2 regions of the Halanaerobium sehlinense genome follow, and region 2 is predicted to be linked to the other one. Evidence: a T-box and tRNA genes for the amino acid it is inferred to sense, from the RefSeq annotation. Region 2 holds a T-box; the other holds one or more tRNA genes.
What was found. A T-box is a leader RNA that pairs with one kind of tRNA and senses whether it is charged. The one in region 2 lies ahead of ACZ446_RS05320 (valine--tRNA ligase), so its partner is inferred to be a tRNA-Val.

Region 1: it has a tRNA-Val gene. The T-box ahead of ACZ446_RS05320 (valine--tRNA ligase) is inferred to sense a tRNA for this amino acid. The anticodon was not compared.

What each region holds. Positions count from the first base shown of each region.
Region 1 covers NZ_AP042442.1:1,703,482-1,711,106, reverse strand. The annotation lists gene ACZ446_RS08240 (UvrD-helicase domain-containing protein) at 1-509, shown strand, start outside; gene ACZ446_RS08235 (hypothetical protein) at 607-1,446, shown strand; gene ACZ446_RS08230 (putative bifunctional diguanylate cyclase/phosphodiesterase) at 2,038-3,360, shown strand; gene ACZ446_RS08225 (hypothetical protein) at 3,530-3,682, shown strand; tRNA gene ACZ446_RS08220 (tRNA-Leu) at 4,010-4,098, shown strand; tRNA gene ACZ446_RS08215 (tRNA-Val) at 4,196-4,272, shown strand; tRNA gene ACZ446_RS08210 (tRNA-Leu) at 4,285-4,373, shown strand; T-box leader at 4,545-4,788, shown strand; gene thrS (threonine--tRNA ligase) at 4,869-6,800, shown strand; gene ACZ446_RS08200 (aspartate/glutamate racemase family protein) at 6,933-7,589, shown strand.
Region 2 covers NZ_AP042442.1:1,094,075-1,101,699, reverse strand. The annotation lists gene ACZ446_RS05325 (SLC13 family permease) at 1-330, opposite strand, end outside; gene ACZ446_RS05320 (valine--tRNA ligase) at 516-3,170, opposite strand; T-box leader at 3,258-3,514, opposite strand; gene ACZ446_RS05315 (M16 family metallopeptidase) at 3,604-5,076, opposite strand; gene ACZ446_RS05310 (M16 family metallopeptidase) at 5,073-6,446, opposite strand; gene mobA (molybdenum cofactor guanylyltransferase) at 6,436-7,056, opposite strand; gene ACZ446_RS05300 (ArsR/SmtB family transcription factor) at 7,079-7,459, opposite strand; gene ACZ446_RS05295 (heavy metal translocating P-type ATPase) at 7,474-7,625, opposite strand, start outside.

The DNA of each region.
Region 1 (7,625 bases), 610 kb from region 2:
TACATGTTACAAGCAATGATTGCTATAGTTTCCCGGTGCAAAATAGAGTAGATGAACTTATAGAGCCTGTTCAAAAAGTTGATATAGGTAGTATAGAGGAAGAAAGAAGACTTTTTTATGTAGCGATAACAAGGGCCGAAAATGATCTTCATATTCTTACTCAAAAAGATAATGAGTCTCCTTTTATTGAAGAGATTAGAGATTTTCTTGAAATTGAAAAAACTTTTAATAACATTAGTGAAGTAGGTTCTTCTATAAGTTTTACTGCTAAGGTTAGAAAACTTTTTAAAAATAATCATGAAAGCCAAAGACAGGCTGGAGTTTTAGAAGATAATTACCAAAACACTTTGTTATTTGTATCGTGGGAAAACTCTAATTCTCCAATTGTTAAAGAAGACGTGTGGTATAGATTTGACAAAGTACAGGTAAATGAATTTAATAATCAAAAACAAATAGTATTAAATGGAGATACTAAAATTACAAATTTATATGATGAAACAATAAAATAATATATTATATTTTTTAATAATGAATGATTTTTTTGTTTTTATATAAAAATAAATTTAAGTAATATTAAGTTATTAGTTTTGATGGAGATGAGATTTAATGGATTATAAAATTTTTGAAATGAATGTACATAAGAAACAGGTTAAGAATTTTTATTTCTTTGGTACAATATTTATCGCTGTATTTGTATTAGGTTTTATAGTTTACCTAACTTATTTTAAAGATTTATTTTTTGAATTAATATTAGCAAAGTCTTTTTTAATAGTGACTATATTTTCTGTTTCAATGTATTTTTTTACTTTAGTTTTATATTATTTCACTAAAAAAACAATTGTAGATTTATATAATAGTATAGATAAGGAAAAGGAAAAAAATTTCAAAGAAATTAATAAAGAAAAAATAAAATTAAGATATCTTGAAGAATTGAATGAGACTTATAATAAAATAGAAAAGAGTGATTTAAGTTTAGAAGAATTAAATGAAAATTTTTTAAAAGACCCAAAGAAAATAACTAGAGATTTTTTTAATCAAAAATTAATTGTTTTAGAATTAAAAAAGAGTGTTGAAGAAGTTAAACTAGAAGAGAAATATGCTAAATTTAGAGAAAACAATATATGGAAAAATATTATCTTTGAGGGAAGTTACTATTATATAATTTACTTTATAATTATGTTTTTACCTGTACAAAAATCTTTTTTAGATTTTGTTTTAAGATTTATTTATTATAATTTTTTAATGATGATTTCTATAACTTATTTAAGTTATATTGTAAAAATTATTCAGGACATTTCTAAAAAAGATGGATATTCTAGTCTGAAGAAAAAAATATTTAAAATTATAATAATTATAATATCCTCTATTCCAATTCTATCAGCTTTATATTTTCAAAACCCTATTAAAAATTATTTCTTTAAAAAAGCAATTGAAATTATTTATTAAATAATTAAGAGGAATAAATTATTTTTAAGATCAACTTTATTAATTTAGTTGATCTTTTTAATTAATAAAGGACTTTTTTTATTTTTATTGAATTATTAAATTAATGAAAAAGTTTTGAGAAAAGATGATAATATATTACAATTATTGTTGTAGAAACAAATTCAAAATCTTTTGGGGAAATTTTAAAATACTTAATCCAAAAGATAATATAGCAAAAACGATTAGATGTTTTGTTCTCAAAAGGACTAAATAAAGTATAGATAAATAAAAGTAGTAACTCTATAATATTTTTTATTAATCGTAACATACCTATAGTTTTGAATACTTTTATAAGCAGCCATAAACATTTATTTTTTATGTAATATTTGGTATGCATTATTACTATTTTATCTTTTTATGATATTATGATTAAAGATAGGTGCTATAATATAATAAGTTCAAAAAAGAAGGATTATCCGGAATAAAAAAATAGTTTAGTAGTTATTTGATTCAGAGTTAGCTGATAGTTTTATTGAAATGTGTTGATCTCTTAATACGTGAAATTAATTTTAGTCATGACTAGTATTTTATTATTTTTAGGAAGTGATTTAAATGAATAAAAGATTTAAAATTGATAATGAAACTGAAGAGAAACTCTATTATCTTGCTTATTATGATTATTTGACAGGATTAACAAATGAAAATTACTTTCATCAACATCTAATAGAAAAAATAAAAAATATTAATGAAAATGAAAAATTAGTTGTTATATATGCAAGAATTAGAAATTTAAGTGAAATAATAAATATACTAGGATATAGTAATAGTAATAATTTTATAAGAGAAATAGCAGATAAAATAAATAATTCTTTTCTTGATATAGATATTGTTTCATTATATAGAGGAAACCAATTTTTAGTATTATTTTCAATAGATGCAAACAATATAAATAATTATCTAAGCATTGAAGAAAAAATAAATGAATTTTTAAATGAGCTCAAGAAATTTGTTGCTAATTCTGGGTATAATTATTTATTAAAGATAAATATTGGAGCTTCAATATATCCTGAACAAGCTGAGAATGCTGAGGATTTATTATCTAAGGCTCATCACGCAATGTCTTTAGTTGATTCGAATAATGATGATTATAAGATTTATAATGAAGATATATTTTTAAAAAAATTATATTATGAGTCATTAAAAAAAGATTTAGAAAAAGCGATATCAAATAATGAATTTTTTCTTGAATTTCAACCAAAAGTAGATAGTGTTAATGAAAAAATTGTTGCTGTAGAAGCACTTCTTAGATGGTATCACCCTAAAAAAGGTTTGATATCTCCAAATGAATTCATTCCAATGGCAATAAATAGTAGATATATCAAAAAAATAGGGGTGTGGGTTCTAGAAAAAGCATTTGAAACTTTGAAAGAATGGATTTCTATGGGTAATGATGAAATTAAAATTTGCATTAATCTATCTTCATGTGAACTTAATGATCCAGATATAATAAAACAAATTGAAGAGGTATCAAAGCTTTATGATGTACCTAATAATTTAGTTGAAATAGAGGTAACCGAAAGGGCAGTTATTAATATCCGTGAAAAAGCTTTGAATAAATTAAAAGACTTAGGGTTTTTAGTGGTGTTAGATGATTTTGGTACTGGTTATTCTTCTTTAAGTTATTTCGGAAAATTCCCAGTAGATATTTTAAAATTAGATAAATCATTTCTTTCTGATATTACGAATTGGAAAACAAAAACTCTTGTTGAAACAGTAATAAATTTATCACATAGCTTTAATGTAAAAGTTGTTGGTGAAGGTATAGAAACTAAAGAAGATCTAGAAATATTAAAAAGTTTAAATTGTGATTATATTCAGGGTTATTATTTTTATAAGCCTATGTCAAAAGAAGAAATTGAAAAAATAATTATATAAAAATTAATTTTAAAATAATAAATACAAAAGGCGGCATATAAAATACTATCTAGAAAATCTAAGCTCTGATCAGTTAAAGGAGATAGATAATAAAAATAGTAGTAACATTATTAAGAACACCTTACATATTTAAATTCCTGGTTATAGTAAATACCATGTATTTAAAAAAGTGGTTAAAGAATGGGAAAACCTGCAGCATGAAATTATCAATTTAGAAAATGAGATTAAAAAAATTGACAATGAAATAGATCAGATAGTTTATAAATTATCTAATTTAACTGAAGAAGAAATCCAGATTGTTGAAAATAGTATTGATGATTAAAATAATTACATTTAATCTATAAAATTCTTTTTATGTATAACTAATCAAAAAAAGCACTCCCGGTAAGCTAAGTGCCGGGAAAGTGCCATTTTCTTTCGGAAAGGGTATATATACGCAATAAAACTTTTTTTAATTTTTTCTTGACAACCCTATGAACCGTTGATATAATACAAAATGTCGCAAGTGAAAAAAGCGAAGCGGAAACGGTAATTAGGACTGCAAATCCTTTATTCGTCGGTTCAAATCCGTCTGCCGCCTCCAATTTTACTTTACAAATTAAATTTTCATTGATATAATACATAATGTTCTAAGTTAAATATTTTACAGGCCGGGGTGGCGGAATTGGCAGACGCATCGGACTTAAAATCCGGTGGGAATTTATTCCCGTGTCGGTTCGAGCCCGACCCCCGGCACCACTTTTATACATATTTAACTTTTATTATTTATTATCAGATATTGCTGAAAATAAATAGTTGTAATGTAAGACTTGGAAATGCTGACTTAATCTTTTAAGTTGGTATAGCTCAGTTGGTCAGAGCGCTACGTTGACATCGTAGAGGCCAGTGGTTCGAATCCACTTACCAACACCATTTTAATAACAGGCCGGGGTGGCGGAATTGGCAGACGCATCGGACTTAAAATCCGGTGGGAATTTATTCCCGTGTCGGTTCGAGCCCGACCCCCGGCACCACTTTTTGGTTAATTAATGCTGAACTGAAAAGTTATACAGTTTAATTAGAAATTATATTTCAGAGTAGTTTTCTGCTCTGGATTTTTTTTATGTCAAAAAACTTACTAAACTTAAGTAAAAAATATTTGACTTTTAGAGTAATTAAGAATATAATGATAAAAAATAAAGATCATAAAAGCCTTGATAGGGAAGAGTAGATTTACTTGGCAGTTAAAAGAGAATTGTGCCGGCGGCTGAGAGCACATAACTGATCATTAAATTGAAAACCACCCTGGAGCTGATAGGAAGAATCAAGTATTTCTATTCGGTTAAACCGTTATCTTATTGAGTGAATAATAATTTTAGCTGTTATAATATTTATGATGCTTCTAATTATTATTAACTAGAGTGGAACCGCGAATCCGTCGTCTCTAATCTGAGATGAGGGATTTTTTTATTTTATATAAGATTATTACATTAGAATTAAGGATTAGTAAAATTTGAGGAGGAAATTAAATGGAAAAAGTAAAAGTAACACTACCAGATGGATCAGTTAAAGAATATGAGTCTGGAACAACAGTTGAAGATGTTGCTTATTCAATTGGTAGTGGTTTAGGTAGAGATGCAGTTGCAGGTGTAGTAGATGGGGAAGAGGTAGACGCTAATTATCCGATCGAAGAAGATATTGAGCTTTCAATCATTACAATTGATAGTGATGAAGCATTAGAAATTCTTAGACACACTGCTTCTCATGTAATGGCTCAGGCTGTTAAGAGGTTATATGATAATGTTCAGGTAGCAATTGGACCTGCTATTGATGATGGTTTTTATTATGATTTTAATTTAGATGAAACAATTAACGAGGAATCATTAGAGAAAATTGAAGCAGAAATGCAGAAAATTATTGACGAAGACATTGAAATTGAAAGAAAGGTTCTGCCAAGAGCTGAAGCGATAGCTTTAATGGAAGAAAGAAATGAAAAATATAAGTTGGAGTTAATTAATGAGTTAGATGATCAGATGATCAGCCTCTATTTCCAGGGTGATTATGTTGATTTATGCCGCGGACCTCACCTTCCATCAACAGGCTATGTTAAAGCATTTAAACTGATGAATGTAGCCGGGGCTTACTGGCGGGGAGATGAAAACAATGAGATGCTGCAGCGGATTTATGGAACAGCATTTGCCAGCGAAAAAGATTTAGAAAAATATATTAATAGAATGGAAGAGGCTAAAAAAAGAGATCACCGAAAATTAGGTAAAGAATTAGATCTTTTCAGTATTCAGGACGAAGGTAAGGGATTTCCATTCTTCCATCCAAAGGGAATGGCTTTAAGAAACGAATTGGTTGATTTTTGGAAAGAAGAGCACCGCAAGGCTGGTTATGAAGAAATTAAAACACCAATTATTCTGGATGAATCACTCTGGCATCAGTCAGGTCACTGGGATCACTACAAAGACAATATGTACTTTACCGAAATTGATGGAGAAGCACATGCTGTGAAGCCTATGAACTGTCCTGGTGGAATTTTAGTTTATAAAGATTCAATGCACAGCTACCGTGAGCTTCCAATTAGGATGGCCGAATTAGGATTGGTGCACCGCCATGAAATGTCAGGTGCCCTTCATGGTTTAATGAGAGTCCGCAGTTTTACCCAGGATGATGCTCATATTTACTGTCTGCCGGATCAGATTGAAGATGAGCTTAGTGGGGTTATTAAACTTGTAGATAGATTATATAGCGCTTTTGGTTTTAACTACAAGGTTGAATTGAGCACCAAGCCCGAAAAGGCTATGGGATCTGATGAGCAGTGGGATAGAGCGATCAAAGCTCTTAAAAACTCAATTGAAAGAAATAGTTTAGATTATGAGATTAACGAAGGTGATGGAGCTTTTTATGGTCCTAAAATTGATTTCCATTTAGAGGATAGTATCGGCAGAACCTGGCAGTGTGGAACTATTCAGCTTGATTTCCAGATGCCAGAAAGATTTGACCTCAGCTATATTGGTCAGGATGGAGAAGAACACCGTCCAGCAATGATTCATAGAGCAATCTATGGTAGTATTGAGCGTTTTATTGGAATTTTAATTGAGCATTTTGCGGGTGCCTTCCCAACCTGGATTGCGCCGGTACAGGTCGAAATTATTCCAGTTTCTGATGATCAGATAGATTATGCACTAAAAGTTAAAGAAGCTTTAAGTGATGAAGAGATTAGAGTTGAAGTTGACAGCCGCTCTGAGCAGGTTGGTTATAAGATTAGAGATGCCCAGGTGAAGCAGATTCCTTACATGTTAATTGTAGGTGGTAGAGAAGAAGAAAACGGAACAGTTTCTGTGCGTGATAGACGTGAAGGTGATTTAGGAACAAGTAAACTTTCCGAATTTAAGGGTAAGATTTTACAGGAAATTGAAGCTAAAACAATCAGTCAGGATGATATTCAAGAATAGTATGCTCGTCTTATATATTAATCTGCAGCTTAAATAAACAGCTCATTGATTATAGTTATTAAGTGATGTTTTTCAGTTATACCTCGGTTTTTAGGTCGGGGTATAATTGATTTTTTGAAAGGGGTTGAGTTTTTGAAAGATATTAAATTAGCAGTAATTGCAGGTACTCCCTATGATACAATGCTGGGTCATAAATATTACAGTCTTCAAGGATATGAGGTTTTATCAGCTTCTACTTCAGCAAGCTCAGAGGAGCAAAATAAATTGCAGTATATAAATCCCAAGAAACTTCAGACTGTAACTTTAGAAAAAATTTTGAAGCTTAAATCTCTTGGTGCTGATGCAGTAATAATTTATTGTAATTCATTGAGTGGTGTTTTAGAAACAAATAAACTAATACAGGAATCAAAACTTCCTATTTTAACACCTTTAGATGTTTATAAAAAAATTGAAATTTCTCAAGTAAATAAAATTGGGGTTTTAGCAGCAAATTCACAGAGTGCTACAAATATAGAAAAAATAATTAGAGCAAAAAATCCTGAACTAGAATTTATAACTGCTGGAATAATGCCGATCATTAATGCAATTGAAGCAGAAATAGAGCCACAAGAAATATATAATAAATATGGATTGAAAGAATTAATCGACTCTTTTCAAAAAATGGGAGCAGACCAGCTTTTGCTTGGTTGTACCCATCTCCCATATTTAAAATCCGAAATCAATTCTGATTTTAAAAAAATTATAGATCCAGCTGATGAAATTTTGGATATGCTTTTAAAACAAATATAAGTTTAAAGTTTAATTACAGCAGTCTGATAAAGAATC
Region 2 (7,625 bases):
AAAATTATAAGCAATTCTTTCACCTAGACCAGAAGATTTAACAGCAGAAGCTATTAAATATGCACCAATAATAATATAAATTAAAGAAGATGACCAGAGTGAAAAAACTGCTTCTGGAGCAGCAATATTAAAGACCAGCAGCAGTGATAAAAACAAAGCAGAGATATAACCTGGATGTGCCACTTTAGAAGCCCAAAAAAGAACAGTCATTAAACTCAATGCTAGAGTTCTCTGACCTGATTCAGGTAAAGAAGGCAGTTCCAAATTCCAAATAACAGCTGCTAATAATATCCCCAGGACAAAAATGATTTCACTTTTATATTTTTTCAACTGCTCCACTCCTATGGTAGTCAAATTTATATTTTAATTATTTTTAGAAAATTAAGTTTTTTTCTGCTATAAAATATATTCTAGATATCAGCTTTAAATCCTTTTTTAAATATTAGATAAAGACGATATTAATAAGAAAAAGATACCCGGATATATTAAAAAATATCCAGGTACCCAATTCCAGTTTATTCAGCTAATTCTTTTTTGCGTTCGATCAGCTTTTCTTTTTTCTCCTGATACTCTTTTAGCTTCTGTTTTTCTCCCTCTACTAAATCTGCGGGAGCATTATTAACAAAGCCTTCGTTATTTAATTTACCTTCGGCTCTTTTAATCTCAAAGTTCATTTCTTCTATCTCATTTTCCATTCTTTCTATTTCTTTATCAAGGTCAATCATTCCCTCAAGCGGCAGAATAACTTCTACTTCTTTAACAATTGAAGTTGAAACTTTATCAGGACGCTCCAGCTCATCTCCACCTATTTTTAAGTCTTTAATCCGGGCAAGATTTTCTATATATTCTCTACCCTCTTTTAAAATTTCCATTTTTCCTTCAGGTGCAGCCAGCAGCGCTTTGATTCTGCGGCCGGGATTAACCTTCATTTCATTTCTAATATTCCTAACAGATTTGATAACACTCATTACCAGCTCCATTTTTTCTTCAGCTTCTTTATTTAAGCCGCTTTCTTCTTTTTCAGGATACTGGGCCCGCATAATAGTTCCTTCAGTTCCGGGCAGTTTCTGCCAGATTTCTTCTGTAATAAAAGGCATCACAGGATGCAGCAGTCTGAGCAGGCTCTCTAAAGTATTCAGAGCATAATACTGGGCTGTCAGCTTAGCCTTTGGGTCTTCATCCTGATATAATCTGGCTTTTAAAAGCTCAATATACCAGTCACAGAACTCATTCCAGATAAAATCATAGAGAGAACTGGACATTTCACCAAAATTATATCTTTCCAGGGCATCATCAATCTCTCCAGCAACCGTATTTAAGCGGCTCTGCATCCAGTTATCAGCTAGAGTTGGCTTAAGCTCATCTTTTTCAACAGCGTCCAGATCAAAATCCTCTAAATTCATCAGCACAAAACGGGAGGCATTCCAGATCTTATTAGCAAAGTTGCGGCTGGCTTCAAGTCTTTCTTCTCTAAAGCGCATATCATTACCGGGAGTATTACCAGTAATTAAAGTAAAGCGCAGTGCATCTGCTCCAAATTGATCTATAATATCTAAGGGGTCAATTCCATTCCCCAGAGATTTACTCATTTTTCTTCCCTGAGCATCACGGATTAATCCATGGATATAGATATCTGAGAAAGGTTTTTGATCCTGAAATTTAAGACCCATAAAGATCATTCTGGCAACCCAGAAGAAAATAATATCTCTACCTGTTACTAAAACATCAGTCGGGTAAAAACTCTTTAAATCATCAGTATCTTCCGGCCAACCTAAAGTTGAAAACGGCCAGAGAGCAGATGAGAACCAGGTGTCTAAAACGTCTTCGTCCTGACGCAGATTGCTGCTGCCGCAGTTAGGACAGACTTCAGGCTTTTCTTTGCTAACTATTACCTCATCACAATCATTACAGTAATAAACCGGAATTCGATGTCCCCACCAGAGCTGACGTGAAATACACCAGTCGCGGATGTTGTTCATCCAGTTCATATATACTTTTGAAAAACGGTCTGGCACAAAGTTGATATCGCTTTCTTCTACAGCTTTAATGGCCGGTTCTGCCAGCGGCTGCATTTTAACAAACCACTGCTTGGAAATTAAAGGTTCAATTACTGTGTCACAGCGGTAGCATTCTCCAACATTATGCATGTGGTCTTCAATTTTAACCAGCAGCCCCTCTTTTTCAAGGTCTTCAATCACTTTTTGGCGGGCTTCATAGCGGTCAAGACCAGCATAAGCCTCTCCAGCGGCTTCTGTCATTTTAGCATCTTCATCAATAACTTCTACAATTTCTAAATCATTGCGGCGGCCGATTTCGAAGTCATTTGGGTCATGGGCAGGTGTAACCTTAACCATACCGGTTCCAAATTCGCTATCTACATATTCGTCAGCAATAATTTCGATTTCGCGATTAACTAAAGGAACAATCACCTTTTCCCCAACCAGATCTTTGTAGCGCTCATCAGAAGGGTGAACTGCAATTGCAGTATCTCCGAGCATTGTTTCCGGTCTGGTAGTAGCAATTGTTATATATCCTTCCCGGTCTTTATATGGATATTTGTAGTGGTAAAACTTACCTTCAGTTTCCTTATGTTCAACCTCAATATCACTTAAAGTTGTATGACAGCTAGGACACCAGTTAACTATATAATCTCCCTGATAAATTAAACCTTCTTCATATAATTTGATAAATACTTCCTCAACTGCATCTGAGCAGCCTTCATCTAAGGTAAATCTTTCTCTTGACCAGTCACAGGAAGAACCCATTTTCTTTAACTGATTGGTAATTCTAGTTCCATATTCTTCTTTCCATTCCCAGGCTTTTTCTAGAAATTCATTCCTGGTCATGTCTTCTTTCTCAACACCCTCTTCCCGCATTTTATCTACAACTTTGACCTCAGTTGCAATACTTGCATGGTCAGTTCCAGGCAGCCAAAGAGAGCGATAGCCCTGCATCCTTTTCCAGCGGGTTAAAATATCCTGCAGAGTATTATCCAGAGCATGTCCCATATGCAGCTGCCCTGTGATATTTGGGGGAGGCATTACAATACTAAAAGTCCCCTTCTCGTCTTCTATTTCTTCTCTTGGTGCAAAATAATTGTTTTCCAGCCAGTATTCATACCATTTATCTTCACTTTTAGCCGGATCATAAGTTTTTTCTAAATTTTCCACTTTTATTCCCCTCCATTAAATTATTAAATTGAATTTAATCCAACCTGCAGCTAAATCTGCTGCAAATAAAAAAAGCCCTTCCATCCTATTAAGGACGAAAGAGCATTAAATTCGCGGTACCACCTTAGTTCTTCCTGTTAATCCAGAAAGCTCTCATTTTTTAACGACTGCTGTGCCGTTACTGATTAATACAGATCATAGAATGTTAGTCCAGTTATAATCTGCCTGGTCAGTAAAACTCAGAGACGACTTCATTTCTCTTCTGCTGCCGGAATCTTACAGCCGCTGGATTCCGTTCTCTTTCAGTTTAAGAGAAAATTACTACTTCTCATCAATGTTTTTAATTATTCAGCTATCGTTACTATAATATCTTATAATCCAGTCTGCTGTCAAGAGTTAAAAATCTCATTTTAATAATCTCTGATCAGACCAATTAATTTACTGCTGAGTCCTCAATCACTTCAACTTCTAGACCAGCTTCTTTAAATTGAGGTAGAATCTCTTCCTTTGGACCAACAATTACCGTAAAAATTATCTCCGGGTAAAGCTCTTCCGCATAAATTTTCTGAACCTCTTCTACCTCAAGTCCATTATACTGCTTGATAATGTCATTTATATACTGTTCTGACTTATTGTTAAATTCTTTTTGATAAACTATTTGGTCTAATACATCAATTTGATGCTGATAGGCTTTTGGAAAAATTGCATTATATAGATTAATATTTTCAAATAATTCTTCTTCTTTAAATGCTTCAGTTCCATTTTTAATTTTAAAAATTTCTTCTTTAACAGCTTCCATGCCTGCTAATGCTTTTCCAGGCTCAAGACTTAAATTTATAAAATAAGCTCCACCATGATCATTGTAGTTAGTCTGAGCGTTTATTCCATAAACATAGCCTTTTTCATTACGCAAATTACCCATCAAGCGGCTGGTAAACCCACCACTTCCAAAAATCAGATTACCCATCATGAATGGAATTTTTTTGGGGAATTTACTGCTGTAAAAATTATAGCCCATTCTCATATTAGCCTGAGTTGCATCTGGCTTATTAACAATTATTATTTTTTGATGTAGTTCAAGATTTACATTTACATATTTTTTTGCAGGTTCCGTTTCAGTGTTTTTCCAGCTGGAAAAATTGTTGCTAATCTCTTTTTTTATTTCTTCTAATTCAAAGTCTCCGCTTACTGCAATTGAAATATCCTCAGGTCTAATAGTTTTTTGATAAAAATCTAATATATCCTCTGATTTGACCCGACTTAAAAAATCAAGGATCAAATTATAATCATTGTTGTAGCCATAAGGATGTTCTCCATATAAGTTTTTAAAGAAATGCATATTTAAAAGAGCAGAATCATTATAGAAACGCTGTCGATAAAACTGCTGAGATTCTTTAACAGTTCTAGCAAAATGATCTCCCTCAAATTTAGGTCTAATTAAAGTTTCAGCCAGTAAAGAAATGAGTTCACTGCTTTCAGTTTTTAGGGAATTACCGCTGATAGAAATTCGGTCAAAACCAGCTCCCAGATTTAAGGATAAAGCATTGATTTCTTTAAAAAGTGATAGTTCCTGCTCACTATAATTTTCTGATGCTAAAAGCATCAATTCTGTCATTAAAGAAGTTATACCGGCATTCTTTTTATTCTCATTTATTTTTCCAGCATCAATATAACCTTTGATCTCAAAAATTGGCAGACTCCTATCCCGAGCTAAATAAAATCTCATCCCATTTTCTAATTCGAAAAGTTCATAATCGGGTATTTCTATTTCGGGCTTTTTATTTACTACATCTGCTAAGTCACGAAAATATTCTGGACTAAACTTCTGATTCTGAGCTACTGCACTGAAAGTTAATAAGAATATTATAATCAGGGCCAGAGCTATAACTTTATTTGTTTTTTTCACTGCTGAGCACCACCTTTAGCTTCAGGTAAAATATACCCTTTTGTCCGCTGATTCTGATTGAAATATTTCTCTGCAATCTTTACAACTTCTGCTTTTGTTAAATTATTTATATATTCGATTTTTTGCTGCAGCAGTTCTGGATTGTCAAAGCGAATTTTATTTACAGCATAAGTTGATGCTGTTGACTCAATATTTTTTTGTGAAAAAATTAAAGATTTTTGATACTGTTTTTTTACTATTTCAAATTCCTCTTCTGTTATTCCCTGATTAAAAATCTGCTGTAGTTCACTATCAAAAGCCTGCTGTGCTTTTTCAACTAAGTCTGGATTAGAAGGAATAAAATAGATTAGAGCAAATGAATTTTTGCGGAGTGGATTAACAAAAGCACCACTATCCAGGATAATCCCCTCTCTTTTCTGCAGTTTTTCTTTTAAACGGGAACTCTGATTATTTGCCAGAATATCCAGAAAAATTTCTACTGCGGTTAAGTCTAAATTGTCAGCTGCTGGTATTTGATAAAGCTGAAGAGCATAAGGAATATTTGTATTTAACTTAACAGTATATTCTTTTTCAGTTTTTTGCTCTGGAAATTCAAAGTTCTTTCTTTCTATTTCTGCAGGCTTAAAATTAGAATAATATTTTTGCGCCAGTTTTTTAACTGCTTCAGCTTCTACATCACCACTAACAACAACTAAAGCATTATTAGGTGAATAATAACGCTGATAATGATTCTGTAATTCTGCTGTAGAAATATTACTAATATCTTCCATCCAACCAATGATACCATATTCTAAATAAGTATCTGAAAATGCATGAGCTTTTATTTCTTCAAAACCTTTAGAAAAAATACTGTTGTCTACCCTCATTCTTCTTTCCTGCTTAATAACTTCTCGCTCTCTATCTACTTCCTGATTGTTAAAATTTAAATTTCGCATTCTATCCGCTTCTAAAGCAGCAGCCAGTTCAAGGGCTGCAGTAGGAACTTCATGATAATAATAAGTATAATCATAGGTTGTAGCTGCATTTAAATGGCCGCCAACTGAAGAAATTAGATCATCAATTTCACCTTCTGGTAAATTTTTGGTTCCTGTAAACATTAGATGTTCTAAGAAATGAGAAATCCCAGTTTCACCTTCCATTTCATCAATTGATCCCACATTATAGTAGATTGAATACCTAATTAAAGGGATTGAATGGTCCGGAAAAACCATAAACTGCATATTGTTTTCAAGTTTAAAACTATGATATTCTGTCTCTTCAAGTTCGATTTGGGCTGCTGCTGAAACTGACAAAAATAAAATTAATATAAAAACAGAAATTGAAATTATTATTTTTTTATTTAAAATGGAATTGGGTCTGTTATTTTTCAATTCTATCTACCCCCTCTAAATATTTTAAAGCCTTTTCTAAATCATCTGGATAATTTAAATTAAAAAATAATCTTTTTAAATCAAATTTTTTTTCTAAGTTGGTTTCACTTAAAATTTTCTTTTTAGCCCTTTTATAAAAAGATTTGATCCTTAAGTTGTCATTTATTATTTCATCCTGAATTCTTTTAAGTAAAGAATAATTATAAACTGCAGCTAATGGTTCTAAAAAACCGTTAAACTGAGGTACGATAATTTCAACATTTTTTTCAGCGGCAAGTACTGATTTCAAATAATTAAAATAACTTGAGCTCAAAAAAGGCATATCACAGCCGCAGATAAAATTATAATTAGTCTCAGAGTAATATAAGCCGGTATAAATTCCGGCTAAGGGACCTTTATTTTGGTAAATATCATCTCTAATTTCTGCACCTTTGATAAAAGAATATTTATCCTTAGACCCAATAATAATCACTCTATTAAAATTATTATTTAAATGAGCATAAATATATTCAATTAAAGTCGTTCCTGCAAATGGAATTATGGCTTTATCAGAATCACCAAAGCGGCTGCTCTTACCTCCTGCAAGAAGTACTGCATTAATTTTAGACATCTAATCTTCCTTTACAATATCTTTACTTATCTTCAAGCACATGCTCAAGCCCCTGACCAAAAAGACACATCACATGGTCATCATCAAGAGAATAATAGACTGAACGTCCTTCTTTACGATATTTAACAAGCTTATTATTTCTTAAAACACGCAGCTGGTGAGAAATAGCAGAAGAGCTCATATCAAGCAGTTCTGAAAGGTCACAAACACAAAGTTCTCTTTCCTTAAGGGCATAAAGAATTTTGATTCTGGTTGGATCTCCCATAGTTTTAAACAATTCTGCCAGATCATAAACTACTTCATCATTTAATTTTTTTTCTTTCATCAGCTGGACAACCTGATTATCTGGATTAAAAACTTCACATATATCACACATTGTTTTTTCTTTCAGTTCTGCTGTCATAATCCTCACTCCAATTAAATATCTTTAGTTCTTAAAATTCTCATTACATTAAACACAGCCATTAAAGCAACTCCTACATCTGCAAAAACTGCTGCCCACATTGAAGCCAAACCAAAAATACTTAAAATCATAACTGCAGCTTTAATAGAGAGGGCCATTATTATAT